DNA from 2 places in the Paenibacillus sp. J22R67 genome. Region 1 is predicted to be linked to the other one. Evidence: riboswitches for the same ligand, from Rfam matches in the RefSeq annotation. Region 1 holds a riboswitch; the other holds the start of a gene.
What was found. A riboswitch is a leader RNA that binds a small molecule or an ion and turns the genes downstream of it on or off. The one in region 1 is predicted to bind FMN.
Positions count from the first base shown of each region.

Region 2: linked by a shared signal. The riboswitch ahead of AC58VC_RS32325 (DMT family transporter) and the one ahead of ribD (bifunctional diaminohydroxyphosphoribosylaminopyrimidine deaminase/5-amino-6-(5-phosphoribosylamino)uracil reductase RibD) in region 1 are both predicted to bind FMN.

Region 1 is NZ_JCAUAX010000001.1:589,998-597,611, reverse strand. Features, by position in the region: gene lysA (diaminopimelate decarboxylase) at 1-1,229, shown strand, start outside; gene AC58VC_RS02900 (peptidylprolyl isomerase) at 1,602-2,033, shown strand; gene AC58VC_RS02895 (hypothetical protein) at 2,252-2,401, opposite strand; gene AC58VC_RS02890 (hypothetical protein) at 2,766-2,888, opposite strand; FMN riboswitch at 3,461-3,642, shown strand; gene ribD (bifunctional diaminohydroxyphosphoribosylaminopyrimidine deaminase/5-amino-6-(5-phosphoribosylamino)uracil reductase RibD) at 3,877-4,986, shown strand; gene ribE (riboflavin synthase) at 5,003-5,674, shown strand; gene AC58VC_RS02875 (bifunctional 3,4-dihydroxy-2-butanone-4-phosphate synthase/GTP cyclohydrolase II) at 5,718-6,944, shown strand; gene ribH (6,7-dimethyl-8-ribityllumazine synthase) at 6,992-7,462, shown strand; gene AC58VC_RS02865 (site-2 protease family protein) at 7,462-7,614, shown strand, end outside.
Region 2 is NZ_JCAUAX010000013.1:42,078-49,691, reverse strand. Features, by position in the region: gene AC58VC_RS32340 (hypothetical protein) at 1-658, shown strand, start outside; gene AC58VC_RS32335 (response regulator transcription factor) at 767-1,462, shown strand; gene AC58VC_RS32330 (HAMP domain-containing sensor histidine kinase) at 1,459-3,072, shown strand; gene AC58VC_RS32325 (DMT family transporter) at 3,145-4,113, opposite strand; FMN riboswitch at 4,238-4,391, opposite strand; gene AC58VC_RS32320 (YjfB family protein) at 4,582-4,758, shown strand; gene AC58VC_RS32315 (CBO0543 family protein) at 4,841-5,389, opposite strand; gene AC58VC_RS32310 (DMT family transporter) at 5,512-6,417, opposite strand; gene AC58VC_RS32305 (aminotransferase-like domain-containing protein) at 6,534-7,614, shown strand, end outside.

The DNA.
Region 1 (7,614 bases):
TGTTTGACGAAACTCTTGTGCGTGAACGTTGCCGCGAGTTTGTAGAGGCTTTCAAAGCGTCTGGTCTTAAATTCCAAGTGGCTTACGCAAGTAAAGCTTTCTGTGTGATGGCAATGTGCCGCATTGTTGAAGAAGAAGGAATGTCCCTTGACGTTGTTTCCGATGGTGAGTTGTATACGGCTCTTCAAGCTGGTTTCCCAGCTGAGCGGATACATTTTCATGGCAATAACAAGACGATTGATGAAATCGAAATGGCGATTGATGCGAAAATCGGCTGTTTCGTCGTAGATAACTTTATTGAGCTCCAAATGCTGAACGCCATTGCTGGTGAGAAGCGTCAGAAAGTGAAAATTTTACTGCGTATTACGCCAGGTGTTGAAGCTCATACGCATGAATATATTTCGACAGGCCAAACGGATTCCAAGTTCGGTTTCGACTTAGGCAACGGTTCCGCATACAGTGCGGTAGAAGAGGCCTCTAAGCTTAGCCATTTGGAACTGCTCGGTATTCATTCTCACATTGGCTCGCAGATTTTTGAAGTGGAAGGTTTCCGCATGGCTGCTGAGAAAATGGCAAGCTTTGCTGTTCAAGTTCGTCAAGAAATTGGCGTTACGTTCAAAGTCATTAATCTTGGCGGAGGTTTTGGCATCCGTTATGTGAATGAAGATACTCCGCTTCCGGTTGCTGTATATGTGAAAGCTATTACGGATGCGATTAAAGATAATTTCGGGCGCAACGAATATCCGCTTCCCGAAATCTGGGTAGAGCCAGGTCGCAGCATCGTGGGAGATGCAGGAACGACCTTATACACCGTTGGAACAACGAAAGATATTCCTGGTGTTCGTAAATATGTATCTGTTGACGGCGGCATGACAGATAATCCGCGTCCTGCCTTGTATGAGGCTGTGTATGAGGCAATGCTGGCGAACCGTGCTACAGAGGAGCCTACAGAGGTCGTCTCGATTGCTGGCAAATGCTGTGAAAGCGGCGATATGCTTATTTGGGATTTGAACCTCCCAAAAGTGAACACAGGTGACGTGCTTGCAGTCTCTTGCACAGGCGCATATAACTATGCCATGGCAAGCAACTACAATCGTATCCGCCGTCCAGGCGTTGTTTTCGTAAGCGAGGGGCAAAGTGATCTCGTCGTGAAACGTGAGACGTTCGACAACATTGTCGGGAACGATCTAATTCCTGCGAGAATGAAGCAAGTGAGTAAAACAGTTTAGAATAGAAAATAGCCTGGATTTCCAAGCTGATTAAGGGCTATCCCTCAGGTCATTCGCGACCGGAGGGGTGGTTTTTTTGACTTTCAGGGAACTGTGGTTCGCTATTTTTCTGTAAAGCAACAATTTCCGTGTGTAAGGGGAACTATACTCCACTATTTTATCGATTTCACCTAAAAAACGCGCCATGGAGGACTAATAGGACCCTAGCTGGATTTTCGCCCCACTTAAGCTACGTAGCATGAGAGATGTACATTTTCTCAGCTAAAATAGGCATAGATAGAGAGCCGATTTATTCTCGTGAAATAGCTATGTTTGTGAAATGCATCTTTTCATAGTAGAATAAGATATTATTGTCTAAAGGAGTGGACCACAATGGCCAAACAAGCAAAAATTAAACTAGCAGGCGGTGGCGAGGTTCTAATCGATCTATTCGAGAATGACGCGCCAAATACCGTTGCCAACTTTGAAAAATTAGCAAACTCCGGTTTCTACAACGGACTTGTTTTTCATCGCGTAATTCCAGGATTCGTCGCACAAGGCGGTTGTCCATCCGGCACAGGAACTGGTGGCCCAGGCTACCAAATCAACTGTGAAATCAACCCTAACAAACATGAGCGCGGCTCCTTGGCTATGGCTCATGCTGGCAGAAATACAGGTGGAAGCCAGTTCTACATCGCTTACCAACCACAGCCGCACCTTGATGGACAACATACTGTTTTCGGTAAAGTGTCCAAAGGTATGGAACTAGTCGATGCTTTCAAAGGCAAAGATTTGATGGAAAAAGTGGAAGTTGTAGAAGTTTAATTCAAATAGGTAAAAATTGCGAAGAACCTGCTGATAATCGTCAGTAGGTTCTTTTTTTCGTCGGTTATTTCTAAGGGAAGGGAAATTTTCAGTAGCGTTGGGGAACTGTAGGCAGCTAACGGACAGCAGAGCCGCTATTCACGATAATAGCGTGAAAAATGGTCATGAATTAACCGAATAACGCCTCTGGAGTCCGTCAGAGCTGAGAAATGAGGGATTTAACGGGAATAACGGCTGCGAGGTCCGTTAAATGGGGCAGAGTTTGCATACGCTAGTCTGGCACCGGCAAGTAGCTGAGCTCCAACGATGATTTTTATCGTTGTGGTACGCGTTGACCACGCATGAGCAGCCGCAACGATGTAAAACATCGTTGGAAGCAACAGGTGGTGCAGAACTAAGGTTATATAGTAGTTACAACGATGAATTTCATCGTTGTAGTACGCGTTGACCGCGTATGAGCAACTGCAACGATGTAAAACATCGTTGGAAGCTGAGGAGCTGAGGAGCTGGGGGCTGGAGGGCTGCAGAGGAACAGAGCTGTTGGACTTCAGCTAACGGACAGAGCTGACCTTATCGCGAGGAAATAGGGCTCTGTGAACTTCTAACGGACAGCAGAGCCGCTATTCACGATAATAGCGTGAAAAATGGTCGTGAATTGACCGAATAACGCCTCTGGAGTCCGTCAGAGCTGAGAAATGAGGGATTTAACGGGAATAACGGCAGTAAAGTCCGTTAAATGAGGGCACAGTATGCCCACGCTAGTCTGGCGCCGGCAAGTAGCTGTGCTACAACGATGAATTTCATCGTTGTGGTACGCGTTGATCGCGCACGAGCAGCCGCAACGATGTAAAACATCGTTCGAAGCCGCAGGTGGTGCAGAACTAAGGTTATATAGTAGTTACAACGATGAATTTCATCGTTGTAGTACGCGTTGACCGCGTATGAGCAACTGCAACGATGTAAAACATCGTTGGAAGCTGAGGAGCTGAGGAGCTGGGGGCTGGAGGGCTGCAGAGGAACAGAGCTGTTGGACGTCAGGTTACGGACAGAGCTGACCTTATCGCGAGGAAATAGGGCTCTGTGAACTTCTAACGGACACCAGAGCCGCTATTCACGATAATAGCGTGAACAATGTCCGTGAATTGACCGAATAACGCCTCTGGAGTCCGTCAGAGCTGAGAAATGTGCCAATTAACGGGAATAACGGCAGCGAGGTCCCTTAAAAGAGGGCCGAGTCTGCACACGCAAGTAAGTTCAGTTCAGCAGGGAGCATAGCGTTTTCCCAAAAATAGCGCGGCAATAAATTTAAGTCGCAACCGGGTTGAAGAGGTGCAAAAAGAGTCGCTTTTTGTAGGGTGAGTTAAAAAAGACCTTGCTTTTTCGATGAGTGAGTGATAAATTTTTCATAAGTTACTTTTCATATGTGTGCAAACCTTCGGGGCGTGGTGAAATTCCACACCGGCGGTGATTCGACTGCAGGCTGTTTTATCTGCTATCGATTAGTCCGTGACCCGTTTTGAAGCTAGCGGTACCTGATATACAGCTTCGCTACGGCTGACCCGGTGAGAATCCGGGACCGACAGTATAGTCTGGATGGGAGAAGGAATACGCGAATATTAGATTCGCTATGCATGCTTGTACATTTTTTCACGAGAACAAAAATTCGGCAGGTCTGTGCTTTCGCATGGAAACGTCGTGCTTGTTTGATTTGATCAAAAATGCAGCAAGTGTGGATGGATGAAGCTTCTTCGTGTTACCTAAACAATCTCTGGCCCCTATCCGATATACGGAGGGGCCTTTTTGCATTCTATTTCAAAATAGCTTGGAAAGGCAGTGAACACACATGCATGTCATGAATGATGAAGCTTATATGAGGCTGGCTCTGCAAATGGCCGAGAGTGCTCTTGGTCAAACAGGGATTAATCCCGTTGTCGGATGCGTTCTGGTGAAAGAGGGACGTATCGTGGGGATGGGGGCGCATCTGAAGCGCGGACATGGCCATGCTGAGGTTCTTGCTTTGCAGATGGCAGGCGAGGAAGCGAAGGGCAGTACGGCGTATGTCACACTTGAACCGTGCAGTCACTTCGGTAAGACACCGCCGTGCAGCGACCGTCTCATTGAAGCGGGTGTTACCCGCGTTGTCGTTGCGGGCACAGACCCGAACCCGCAGGTTGCTGGCACAGGAATCGCCAAACTGCGTGCCCATGGCATCGACGTGTCCGTTGGGCTGCTGGGAGAGGAAGCCTCAGCAATGAATGAGGCTTTCAACAAATACATCGTCACGCGGATGCCCTTCGTGACATTGAAAACGGCCAGCACGCTCGATGGCCGCATTGCCTCCAAGACAGGCGACAGCAAGTGGATCACGTCGCCTGCATCACGCGCATTCGTGCATAGCCTGCGCCATCGGCACCAGGGTATCATGGTCGGCGTCGATACTGTCATCGCTGACGACCCGCGCTTAAGCGCGCGCGGCGACGTACCGGCTGTGCAGCCGGTGCGGATCATCGCGGACTCGCGCTTGCGAGTCCCGCTGGGCGCCCAGGTGCTCACCGAGCAGGATCGTCAGCCGACGATTCTGCTCGCGACCGCACAGGCGCCCGCAGAGCGGCGTGCCGCGCTGGAAGCGCGCGGCATCACAATCCTCACCTGCGGAGATGGACCGCAGGTGGACTTGGCGCTCGCCATGCGGCAGCTCGGCGAGCGAGAGATCGGCTCCATCCTCCTCGAGGGTGGAGGCAAGCTTAGCGGCGCCATGCTGGAGCGGCGCCTGCTGGATAAGCTGGTGCTGATGTTTGCGCCGAAAATTATCGGCGGCGGGCAGGCAGCACCCATGAACATCTCCTTCGAAGGCTTCGCGAAGATGGATGATGCAATTACGCTCGACCGGTTAAAGGTCGAGCAGTTCGGACCGGATGTATGCCTAACTGGGTATCCGGTTTATAAGAGCTAACGAATGGAGGGCTGTCATGTTTACCGGCATTATTGAAGAAATCGGCCACATGCGCCGCATTCATAGCGTAGGTCAAGCTATGGTATTAACGATTGGTGCGAGAAAGATCCTTGAGGATGTTCATCTGGGGGACAGTATTTCGGTGAATGGTGTTTGTCTGACGGTCATTTCGTTTGATAATGATTCTTTCTCCGTAGACGTGATGCCAGAAACTTACCGGAAGACGAATTTACGCAAGCTGCAGGCTGGCACACGCGTGAATTTGGAGCGAGCGATGGCGGCAAATGGCCGCTTCGGCGGTCACATCGTGCAAGGACATGTGGATTCAACAGCAACGATTATTTCGCGTATTCCAGAAGAAAATGCGGTTGTTTATCGGTTCGAACCAGAGGATAAACACATTTTCAGATATATTATAGCTGGCGGTTCGATCACCATTGACGGGATCTCCTTAACGGTGGTTGATGTCACTGAGCGCGACCTGGCGGTTTCGATTATTCCGCATACACTGGCTCAAACCGTTCTGCATGATAAAAAAGCAGGAGATACTATTAACATGGAATGCGATGTTCTGGGCAAATATATGGAACGACTGCTAAAGTTCGGTCCTGCTGATGCCTCAGGAGGCAGCGCTAAAAAGCAAAGTACGCTTTCCGCAAGTTTTCTGGCGGATCATGGCTTTATGTAAGAGAGACTAACTTACAACGATAGTTTGGTTAGGAGAGGTGAATATGACAGAAATAAAATTCAGTACAATCGAAGAGGCACTGAAGGATCTTAGTTTAGGGAAAGTAATCATCGCTGTGGATGATGAAGATCGTGAGAACGAAGGAGACTTTATCGCACTGGCGGATAAAACGACCCCGGAAGTGATTAATTTCATGATCAAAGAAGGTCGCGGGCTTGTCTGCACGCCGATTACGGAAGAGCGGGCTCAAGAGCTTGATTTGCCGCCGATGGTCGCTAGAAATACCGATTATCATGGTACAGCCTTCACGGTCTCTGTAGACCATGTAGAGACAAGTACGGGAATTTCCGCACATGAGCGTTCAAGAACGGTTATGGGCTTGATTAATCCAGATACTAAACCACAGGATTTCCGTAGACCAGGTCATATTTTCCCGCTAATCGCCAAAAAAGGCGGCGTACTCCGTAGAGCTGGGCATACAGAAGCAGCGGTTGATCTGGCTGTTTTATGCGGGTCTTATCCTGCAGCGGTTATTTGTGAAGTCATCAAGGAAGACGGGACAATGGCTCGGGTTCCGGATCTTATGGAACTTGCCCAGAAACATGATTTGCGTATTATCACGATTCAAGATCTGATACACTATCGCAATCAACAGGAAAAATTAGTTGAGCGTGAGGTCGAAATTAAGCTTCCTACGGATTTCGGTACATTTAAAGCGATCGCCTATACGAATCAACTGGATAACAAAGAGCATGTTGCCCTTGTCAAAGGTACAATTGACCCTTCCAAACCCACATTGGTACGTGTACATTCCGAGTGCTTAACTGGAGATGTTTTCCATTCTCATCGCTGCGATTGCGGTCCTCAACTTGACGCTGCATTAAAACAGATTGATGAAGAGGGCAATGGTGTATTATTATATATGCGACAGGAAGGTCGCGGCATCGGTCTAATCAATAAATTAAAAGCTTATGCTTTGCAAGAGCAGGGATTAGACACCGTAGAAGCGAATATTAAGCTTGGCTTCGCTCCAGATCTTCGTGATTATGGAATTGGCGCGCAGATCCTTAAAGATCTTGGGATTACGCAACTGCGTTTGTTAACGAACAACCCTCGCAAAATTAAGGGGCTGGAAGGCTACGGTCTTGAAGTCGTTGAACGCGTTCCGATTCAAATGGCAAGCAAAGAGGACAACGTGAATTATTTGCGGACGAAAAAGCAAAAGCTTGGCCACATCCTGAGTTTTCATGATTCCGGCAGCGGGATCTAACCTAACTTACAAATAACGGTTTTTATATAGAAAAGGAGAATTTAATCATGGCTACAATTTATGAAGGACATTTAATCTCGCAGAATTTGAAATATGGTATTGTCGTAGGTCGTTTCAATGAATTTATTACTTCCAAATTGCTTGGTGGCGCGCAAGATGCGTTGAAACGTCATGGCGTGTTGGAAAGTGAAGTTGATATTGCATGGGTACCAGGCGCTTTCGAACTTCCTCTTATTGCTCAAAAAATGGCCGAGAGCGGGAAATACGATGCTGTTATTACCCTTGGTGCTGTCATTCGTGGGTCAACGCCTCACTTTGATTATGTGTGCAGCGAAGTTGCGAAAGGTGTATCCGCAATTAACCTGAAAACTGGTGTACCAACGATCTTCGGTGTTTTAACTACGGATTCAATCGAGCAAGCCGTTGAGCGCGCGGGAACGAAAGCCGGCAACAAAGGTTGGGAAGCGGCAGTAACGGCAATTGAGATGGCCAACTTGACGAAGCAATTCACTTCCTAATGCTTTCTTATTATCATCTGGAATCACTGCTTCCCAGGCTGCTTGCCTTCCTGATTGCTATGACGCTCCATGATGCTGCGCATGCAGGAGTTGCTTGGCTGCTCGGTGATCGGACAGCGCGGGACAGCAAACGCTTATCGCTTAACCCCTTG
Region 2 (7,614 bases), on a different contig from region 1:
AGTCACATCAGCCCTTCCGGTGATGGCAACAAGCGCGGTTCAGCTTCACACAAGCTCAGGCGGCTTATTGCTGCAACCAGCTCATGAGCGCAACTATTTGAAGCTGCTAGTGAGCACTTACGCTCCAGATAGCTTGGCCGAATGGAAGCAAGCCTTAGAAGATCGGAAACAAGCTGAGAGCGAAATGCCGAAGCCTGCTTTTGCCAAAACAATGGTGATTAAAGGCTCCGCTACTGCACTGCCCGCTTCGCCAGGTACTTTAGAAAATAAAATTTTCAAACTTGATCCAGCACAGCCGGTTCCAACTTTACCTGATGGCGAAGCAGCTCAACTAGTTCCAAGCAAAGAAGCTCGCATGTTTACTATTATCAAAGACGGCGTGGACGCTACAACCACCATCCAAGCACTTCCACTTGAGGGAACAGCTATCTCTGGTGATATAATTAAAGCGGAGCCATCCGAAGCGTTCAAACGCCAGCAAAAGCTAACTGAAGCTGTAGAAGCTGACGATGCTGCTGCCATTCAAAGCCTGCTGCCAGAGCTGCTCACGGATTACAAAAAAGAAACGGAATCGCTGCGTGACCTTGCAAAAAAACTGAAAGAACATGCTGCAAAAGCAGATGATGCAACAGAAGAGAAAGCTGAAGAAGCTAAATAACTTTCTAATAGATAAATAGCTAGTTGACCTTCCGGTGGACCGATCGCAAAATGCTGCGAACGGCTCCACCTTTTCCCCATCGCTGAGTAGAAAGAAGGAGACATATACATGTATCGCATTTATTTAGTGGAAGATGAAGAGCATCTCAGGGGCGTTCTTGCCGCCTATTTAGAGAAAGAGGGGTGGCAAGTGCGTTCGTTCGAAGACGGAACCTCGGCAAGATCCGCCATATCCGAGCGGCCGGACTTGTGGGTCCTCGATATCATGCTCCCGGGCGTAGACGGCTATCAACTCATGCGCGAGATTAAGGCGGATCAGCCGGCGCAGCCCGTTATTTTCATATCAGCCCGAGACGCGGATATCGATCGGATCATTGGCCTAGAAATGGGGAGCGATGACTACTTGGCCAAGCCTTTTTTACCTCGCGAGCTCGTCATCCGTACTCGCAAGCTGCTGGAACGCGTATACGGCGGGCACCCTGCCGGCCTGATACCTGCTGGACTGGAACGCCGCACGAAGCTGAATATAGCTCCCTATCTCATCGATGAGCAAGCGCGCACGGTAACAGCTGAGGATGGCAGTAAACTTGAGCTTACCTCCAAGGAATTTGAGCTGTTGCTTTATTTAGTGGGCCATCATGGGCAGGTGCTAGAGCGTGAGCAAGTGCTCCGAGCTGTTTGGGGGATTGACTACTTCGGAACCGACCGGGTCGTAGATGATTTGGTACGAAGACTTCGCCGCAAGCTGCCAGAGTTGCGTTTAGAAACCGTATACGGATACGGATATAGGATGGTGAAAGCATGACGCTTCGAATAGGACAATGGCCGCTTGCTATGAAGCTTTGGGGAGCATTCGCGGCTTTAACGCTGCTCATATTTACGCTGCTTGCCGTTCTGCTGCCTTGGACGTTGAAGGGATTTTTTACAGAGCAGCTATACGATATTCTACTAGATACGCAAAGTGGGCTTCGTATGGAAGCAACGACGATGACGTCGCCTTCCCTAACACTCGCCACAAAGGGGATAACCGGGGTACAGGCCGATATCATCACAGACATCAAAACGCTAACCCCTGCTGATACACTGCCACTCAACGTCTCCAAAGCAGAAGCATTACCAGCAACGGCAACTGTACAGACTAGCGGCACGGTCATCCCCGGTATCCCTCTGGAAGCCTCAATTGCAACGAAGGTGATGTCTCCCTTCACAGCAACTCTGAGCGCGCCAGCCATCCGGCATTTCACGATTATCGGAACCCAAGAAGCCCAGACATTTAACAAGACTTTCACAAGCGGGGAGCCCTTCATACAAGCCATGGAGCAAGATGCTTATGCCCAAAAGCTGCCCGTTGCCAAGTATACAACCAGCATCGATAAGAAAAGTATCTTTTATGTGATTCGAAAAGAGGTCGTCCAGGGCCAGCCCGGCTTTATCGTCTCTTATGCCTGGGGCAATTACCGCAACGACTTGGTCATGACCATGTTCGGCAGACTTATGCTGATGATGGTCGGCCTCATCGTGATTTCATGGCTGCCCTGTCTAATCATCGCCCGTTACTTCACACGTCCGCTCGTTCAGATGGAACGCCACGTTGGACGCATGGCTGAGCGTGATTGGCATGATCCGATCGAAACTGGACGCAAGGATGAAGTAGGACGCCTAGCCAAAGCCATTGAAGCGATGCGGCAGCGCCTCGTGCGCCAAGACCGGGCGCAGCAATTCTTCCTGCAGCATACTTCTCACGAGCTGAAAACCCCGGTTATGGTTATCCGCAGCTATGCGCAGTCCATTCTCGACGGGGTTTTCCCGAAAGGAACCTTAAGCGAAAGCTTAGGCGTCATTCTGAAGGAAGGCGAGCGCCTAGAGAAGCGTATTCGCGACCTGCTGCTGCTCAATAAGCTGAATTATGTCACCGCTCGCGAGAAGCCTTTTCGCCCTTTCGAGCTGCACGAAGTCATCGAAGATGTGGTTGAAAGGCTGCGCTATCGCCGGCCAGAAATCGAGTGGGAGATGGAGCTCCCCCCTGCTACCTTGCATGGCGATCCCGACCAGTGGAAGATTGCCTTGGAGAATATGCTCGATAACCAGCTCCGCTATGCCAAAAGCGGCATCCGGATTATCCTCACGGCTCCATCCCATGGCGAGGGCAAGCAAGCTGCAGCCCGCTTCTCGCAGCTGCAGATCAGTAACGATGGTCCGCCGCTCGATCAGGCGATCGCGGACAGCCTCTTTGAGCCCTTCCGTTCTGGCGGGGACGGCCAGTTCGGGCTCGGGCTCGCCATCGTGAAGCAGATCATGGACCATCACGGTATGACAGTGCGTGCCGCGAACGAGCGGGACGGGGTTTCGTTCTATCTTGAGCCTGGAGAAGCGGCGCAAAAGGATAGTAAGCTCAAGGTGCCGAAGGTTTCCTGAGGCTGCTTGGGGGTACACAAAAGGCTGCCCTGATAGTAGAACATTCTACTTTCAGGGCAGCCTTTTATTATTTTATGCCGCTGCTTTACTCTGATTACGGCTCATTACCCACAGGGTAAGCCAAATTACGATGAAACCAGCGAGCTGACCTACGGTTAGCTTTTGCCCGAATACAAGCCAGTTCACACAGATACCAACGGCCGGGAAGGCCAACTCAGCCAAAGTTGCGAAAAACGCCTTGGTCGAGGTCAGCCCCTTATAATAGAGGAGCATAGAGAGCAAGCCCGGGAAAAACGCCTGGAACAGCAGGTTCACAGCTATTAGTGTCAGACCGCCGCTAGTTCCGGTTACGTGCCAAGCATCGCCGCTACCAACAAGTACAACCGTCAACAGTGGGATAGCGAGCAGGAACCGTAACGAAGTAACGATGGGGAAATCCAGCTTTTTCTGCAATAAGAACTTGCCCATGACGGTCGAGCCGCCCCATAATCCTGCCGCAAGGATCGAGAATAAGCAGCTTAGAGTACCCAAATCTTTGAGACCCATCTCTGGCGACGAAAAGCCAAACGTTAGCAAATACGTGCCAAGCAGGGCCACTGCAATATAGGCAAAAAATTTAGAAGGCAGCGTTTCTTTGAGCATCACGCGAGCCAAAATGATAGCGAATAAGGGCTGTAATTTCTGTAAAAGCAGTATCGCGTTCGCATTGCCGTGCGAGAATGCAGCTGTAAACAAGATGGTCGCAATCGCCGATCCTCCCCATGAGATGAACAGCAAAGCGCCGATAACGCCTAGCGACAGCTTACCGATCAAGCTTTTACGGTACTTCACCAGTACCGGCAGTGCATAGCAGGCGAGAAGCAAATGCTCAATAAACACGATTTGCGCTGAGGTAAAGCTTTTTAACAGTAAGATCCTGAAGAGTGGGTCGAGCCCCCAAAGCGTAGCTCCAAGTGCCACATACCATACCCCGCTGATACCGCCCGAGCGCGTTGAAACCACATTCGCGCTCTTTGTTCCTAGCTTAAATACATTTTCCAATTCAAAAACCTCCTAAGAAAAGTTTTGAATTGAACCTTCTGAAAGAAACAATGCCCCCGCTCTTAGACGCAGCGGGGGCATTGACGAACAGACCTGTCAAAACCTAAGTTTTTGACAAGCTGTTATTCATCTTCTCCCATCCGGACTATAACCGTCGGCCTTGGATTCTCACCAAGTCAGTCCCATCCTGCTTAACAGGCCGGGAGTCGCGGGCTTGAGATACATAGGCACGTATCCTCACCGCCGGTAGGGAATTTCACCCTGCCCCGAAGATTCAATTATTAAATTTTGTGTTCCGCAAGTGTCCTGCCAAAAGGTCACTTACAAAACATAAGTAATATTATTCATGAATATTAGCACCATAAAATAAAAAAAGCAAGGATTTTTCATCCCCACATAAGCTAAGAAATTCCTGCTCGCTTTCCGATATATAATCTGTTAGCCGATCATTCATAAAGGAGGAAACTCATGGACATCCCTGCAATTTCAGTGCCCTTGGCACAGAACAACTTAGCCCAAGCTGTACAAATACGTGTTCTTAGCATGGCTAAAGACCAATCCACGCAACAAGCTCAGCAAATGGTTCAAATGATGCAACAAAGCGTTCAACCAAATTTGGGTGGAAATCTGGACATTAGCGGCTAGTTTACCCTTTAGGAGAAGGAGAATTAATTATTAATTCTCCTTCTTTTTTGTTGATGCTGATACAACTTATTATGCCTTCCATTTACTTCATTTTAGAAATCGGGATATGGAAATATAGAATCAAGAAGGCTACCCCCGTCAGACATAGCAACCACGCCCATAACGGCCTCGCAAAATGCAGGCGCAGCCCAATGAACATGAAAACCCAGACCGCAGTAGACCACCAAAAATTCCAGTTGTTATGATACGAAAGTAACTCGATTAGCAGGAACAGTCCTTCAATGCAGGTAAATACAGCCGACCAAATGGCGATATAAATGACCTGTTTCAGCGGATGTGACTTAAAAGGGTATCTGGATAAGTACACCAACACAATGCAGGGAAGATTGGTAAAAGCAATCATAAAATCCGCGATTGTATGATTAGGCGTTACCGCGGATTTATGAAATTCCCAAAGCGAATAATTATAGCTTAGAAGGCTAACCAGAAAATCCACGCAAATGGCAAAAAGAATCGTTGGATAATAGGTCTTCCAATTCCTCCAATCCCCAAAAAACCAAGCTGCAATCAAGCATAACAACGCCATGACTACAGGCAAATATGAACAAATTAACGCTGTTATGTGACCCATCACTTAGCTCCATTCCATCAAACTTGCGCTGCATGTATTCAAACAAGTAATCCTTTGGTTATTATTTCTATAAATGTGGATTCATATGAACGAGGCGGCAATTAACTTACAATCCTTCGTATTTACGCCGTTTTTCGTCTTAACATCAACTGTTTCAAGTTGTCCAGATTCGTGCAAATCGTTCCAGCGATGACAGTCACCACGCCCACAGCCGTAACCCAAGTGATCGTCTCCCCATAAAACAGGACCCCCACGGCCAGGGCAATGAGCGGAGAGATGTACAGCCATGTAGCTGGAAAAACCGGATTCGTTTTCGCCACTAACCAATAGAACAGACTGTGTCCCACCATGGAGCCAATTACGATTAAATAGAGCAGCGAACCGGCCGCTTTTGGAGAAAATAGACTTTGAACTTCCACATGTTCGGTAAAAAATGAAAGAATCAGCAGCAGCAACCCTCCGCAGATCATCTGTGCCGCGTTCAACGCAATCGGCGATGCCTTCGGGAATTGCTGAATGACTTTTTTGGTATACAAAGCTCCCATGCAATAGAACAGTTCTCCGACCAGAATCGCCACACTCCCGATTACCCAAACGAGGTTCGCGGATACGGCAAGTTGTGGCAGCAAAAGGATGATAATCCCTGCAAAGCCGAGTATGCAGCCAAATACAGAGAGCGTTGTCGCCTTCAGACGCAACACGAAGGTTTGCAGCACGAGAATCATAATCGGTCCAGTCGCTGATAAAACGGCCGCAATCCCGGAAGACACATATTGCTCCGCCCAATATAAGGTTGAGAACGTGCCGAAAGTGAGACCGATGCCCGTAAACAGCATCTCTTTGCGGAATAAAAGAGCTACGGTAGTTTTTTTCCGCCATAATAACCAACCAAATAAAAGCAATCCTGCAATGAAAAACCTCAAGCCTGCTGAGAAAAATGGCGGTGCCGAGGCATCTACCCCTACTTTGATCGCCAAAAATGTCGTACCAAAAATAAGACATACTAGTAAATAATTAAAAATAATCATGACTGTTCCCCTCCTGGTATGTATCATACTAGGTAAGCAACAGAACAGATCTGAGATACTAGAACAGTTTTCCATAGATTGCAGTTATAATTGATTAAACAGAGGGGGAATATGGCATGAAAGCTCCGGGATCATCTGGAAAAGAAGCTACACTGCTTTTCAGACAAGCGTATGAGTATATGGTTACCCGCATGGATCGCGGTGAATGGCAAGCCCATGACAAGCTCCCCTCCATCCGGCTTCTCGCCCAAGAGTTGCAGGTGCATAGGCTAACTGTTTTTCGTGCTTATCAACTGCTGAAACAGAATGAGAGAGCTTACGTCAAAGAGAAATCCGGTTACTATGTAAGTCCCTCCAAGGCGGAGGAGCAAGTCCCTATGGGGCACGCAGAAAGCAAGCGTTCGTTCTCAACGTCCATCGCTTTAAAAAACTCCTTGTCAGAAATTCAGCACATACCTGTCATCTACCAATTCTCGCAAGCCTTGATCGATCCCAACCTGCTGCCGAATCTTTTCTTATCCGAACATGTGAAGAAGGTTTTCGACATCTATCCAAAGCTCATGGGCACCTACTCCAGCGCCCAAGGAGATGAGGAGCTTCGCGAATATTTCTGCCGTTACATGGTTCGGCATCATAACCTCCAACTCACTGCAAGCGATCTGTTGATTACCACAGGTGGACAGCAGGCCATTGACCTCATCTCGCGGATCTATATCCGCCCTATGGATCCGATCCTGGTTGAGCGGCCGACGTACAGTGCTGCGCTTGATATTTTCCGCCAGCAGGGGGCGCGATTCATTCCCGTTGAGATCACCCCGGAGGGCTATGATCTGGCGAACCTTGAGAGGCTGATGGAGAAGCATAAACCGCGACTTTTCTATATGAATCCTACCTTTCATAATCCGACGGGCTATACGGTTCCAGCCGCACAGCGGAAGCAGCTCGTTGAGCTGGCTGAACGCTACCGCTGCCTGCTGATTGAAGATGACGCCATTCACGAGATGTATTTAGACCAACCTCCTCCTCAGCCTATGCTGACTTATGATACGGAAGGATGGGTCGTGTATCTCCGCAGCTTTAGCAAATATATCGCTCCTGGGCTGCGCATCTGTGCCGTTATGGGGGGCCCGCACGTCATCAAGTCGCTCATCACCGCCAAATCATTAGCTGACAACGGCACACCGCTCGTCAATCAGA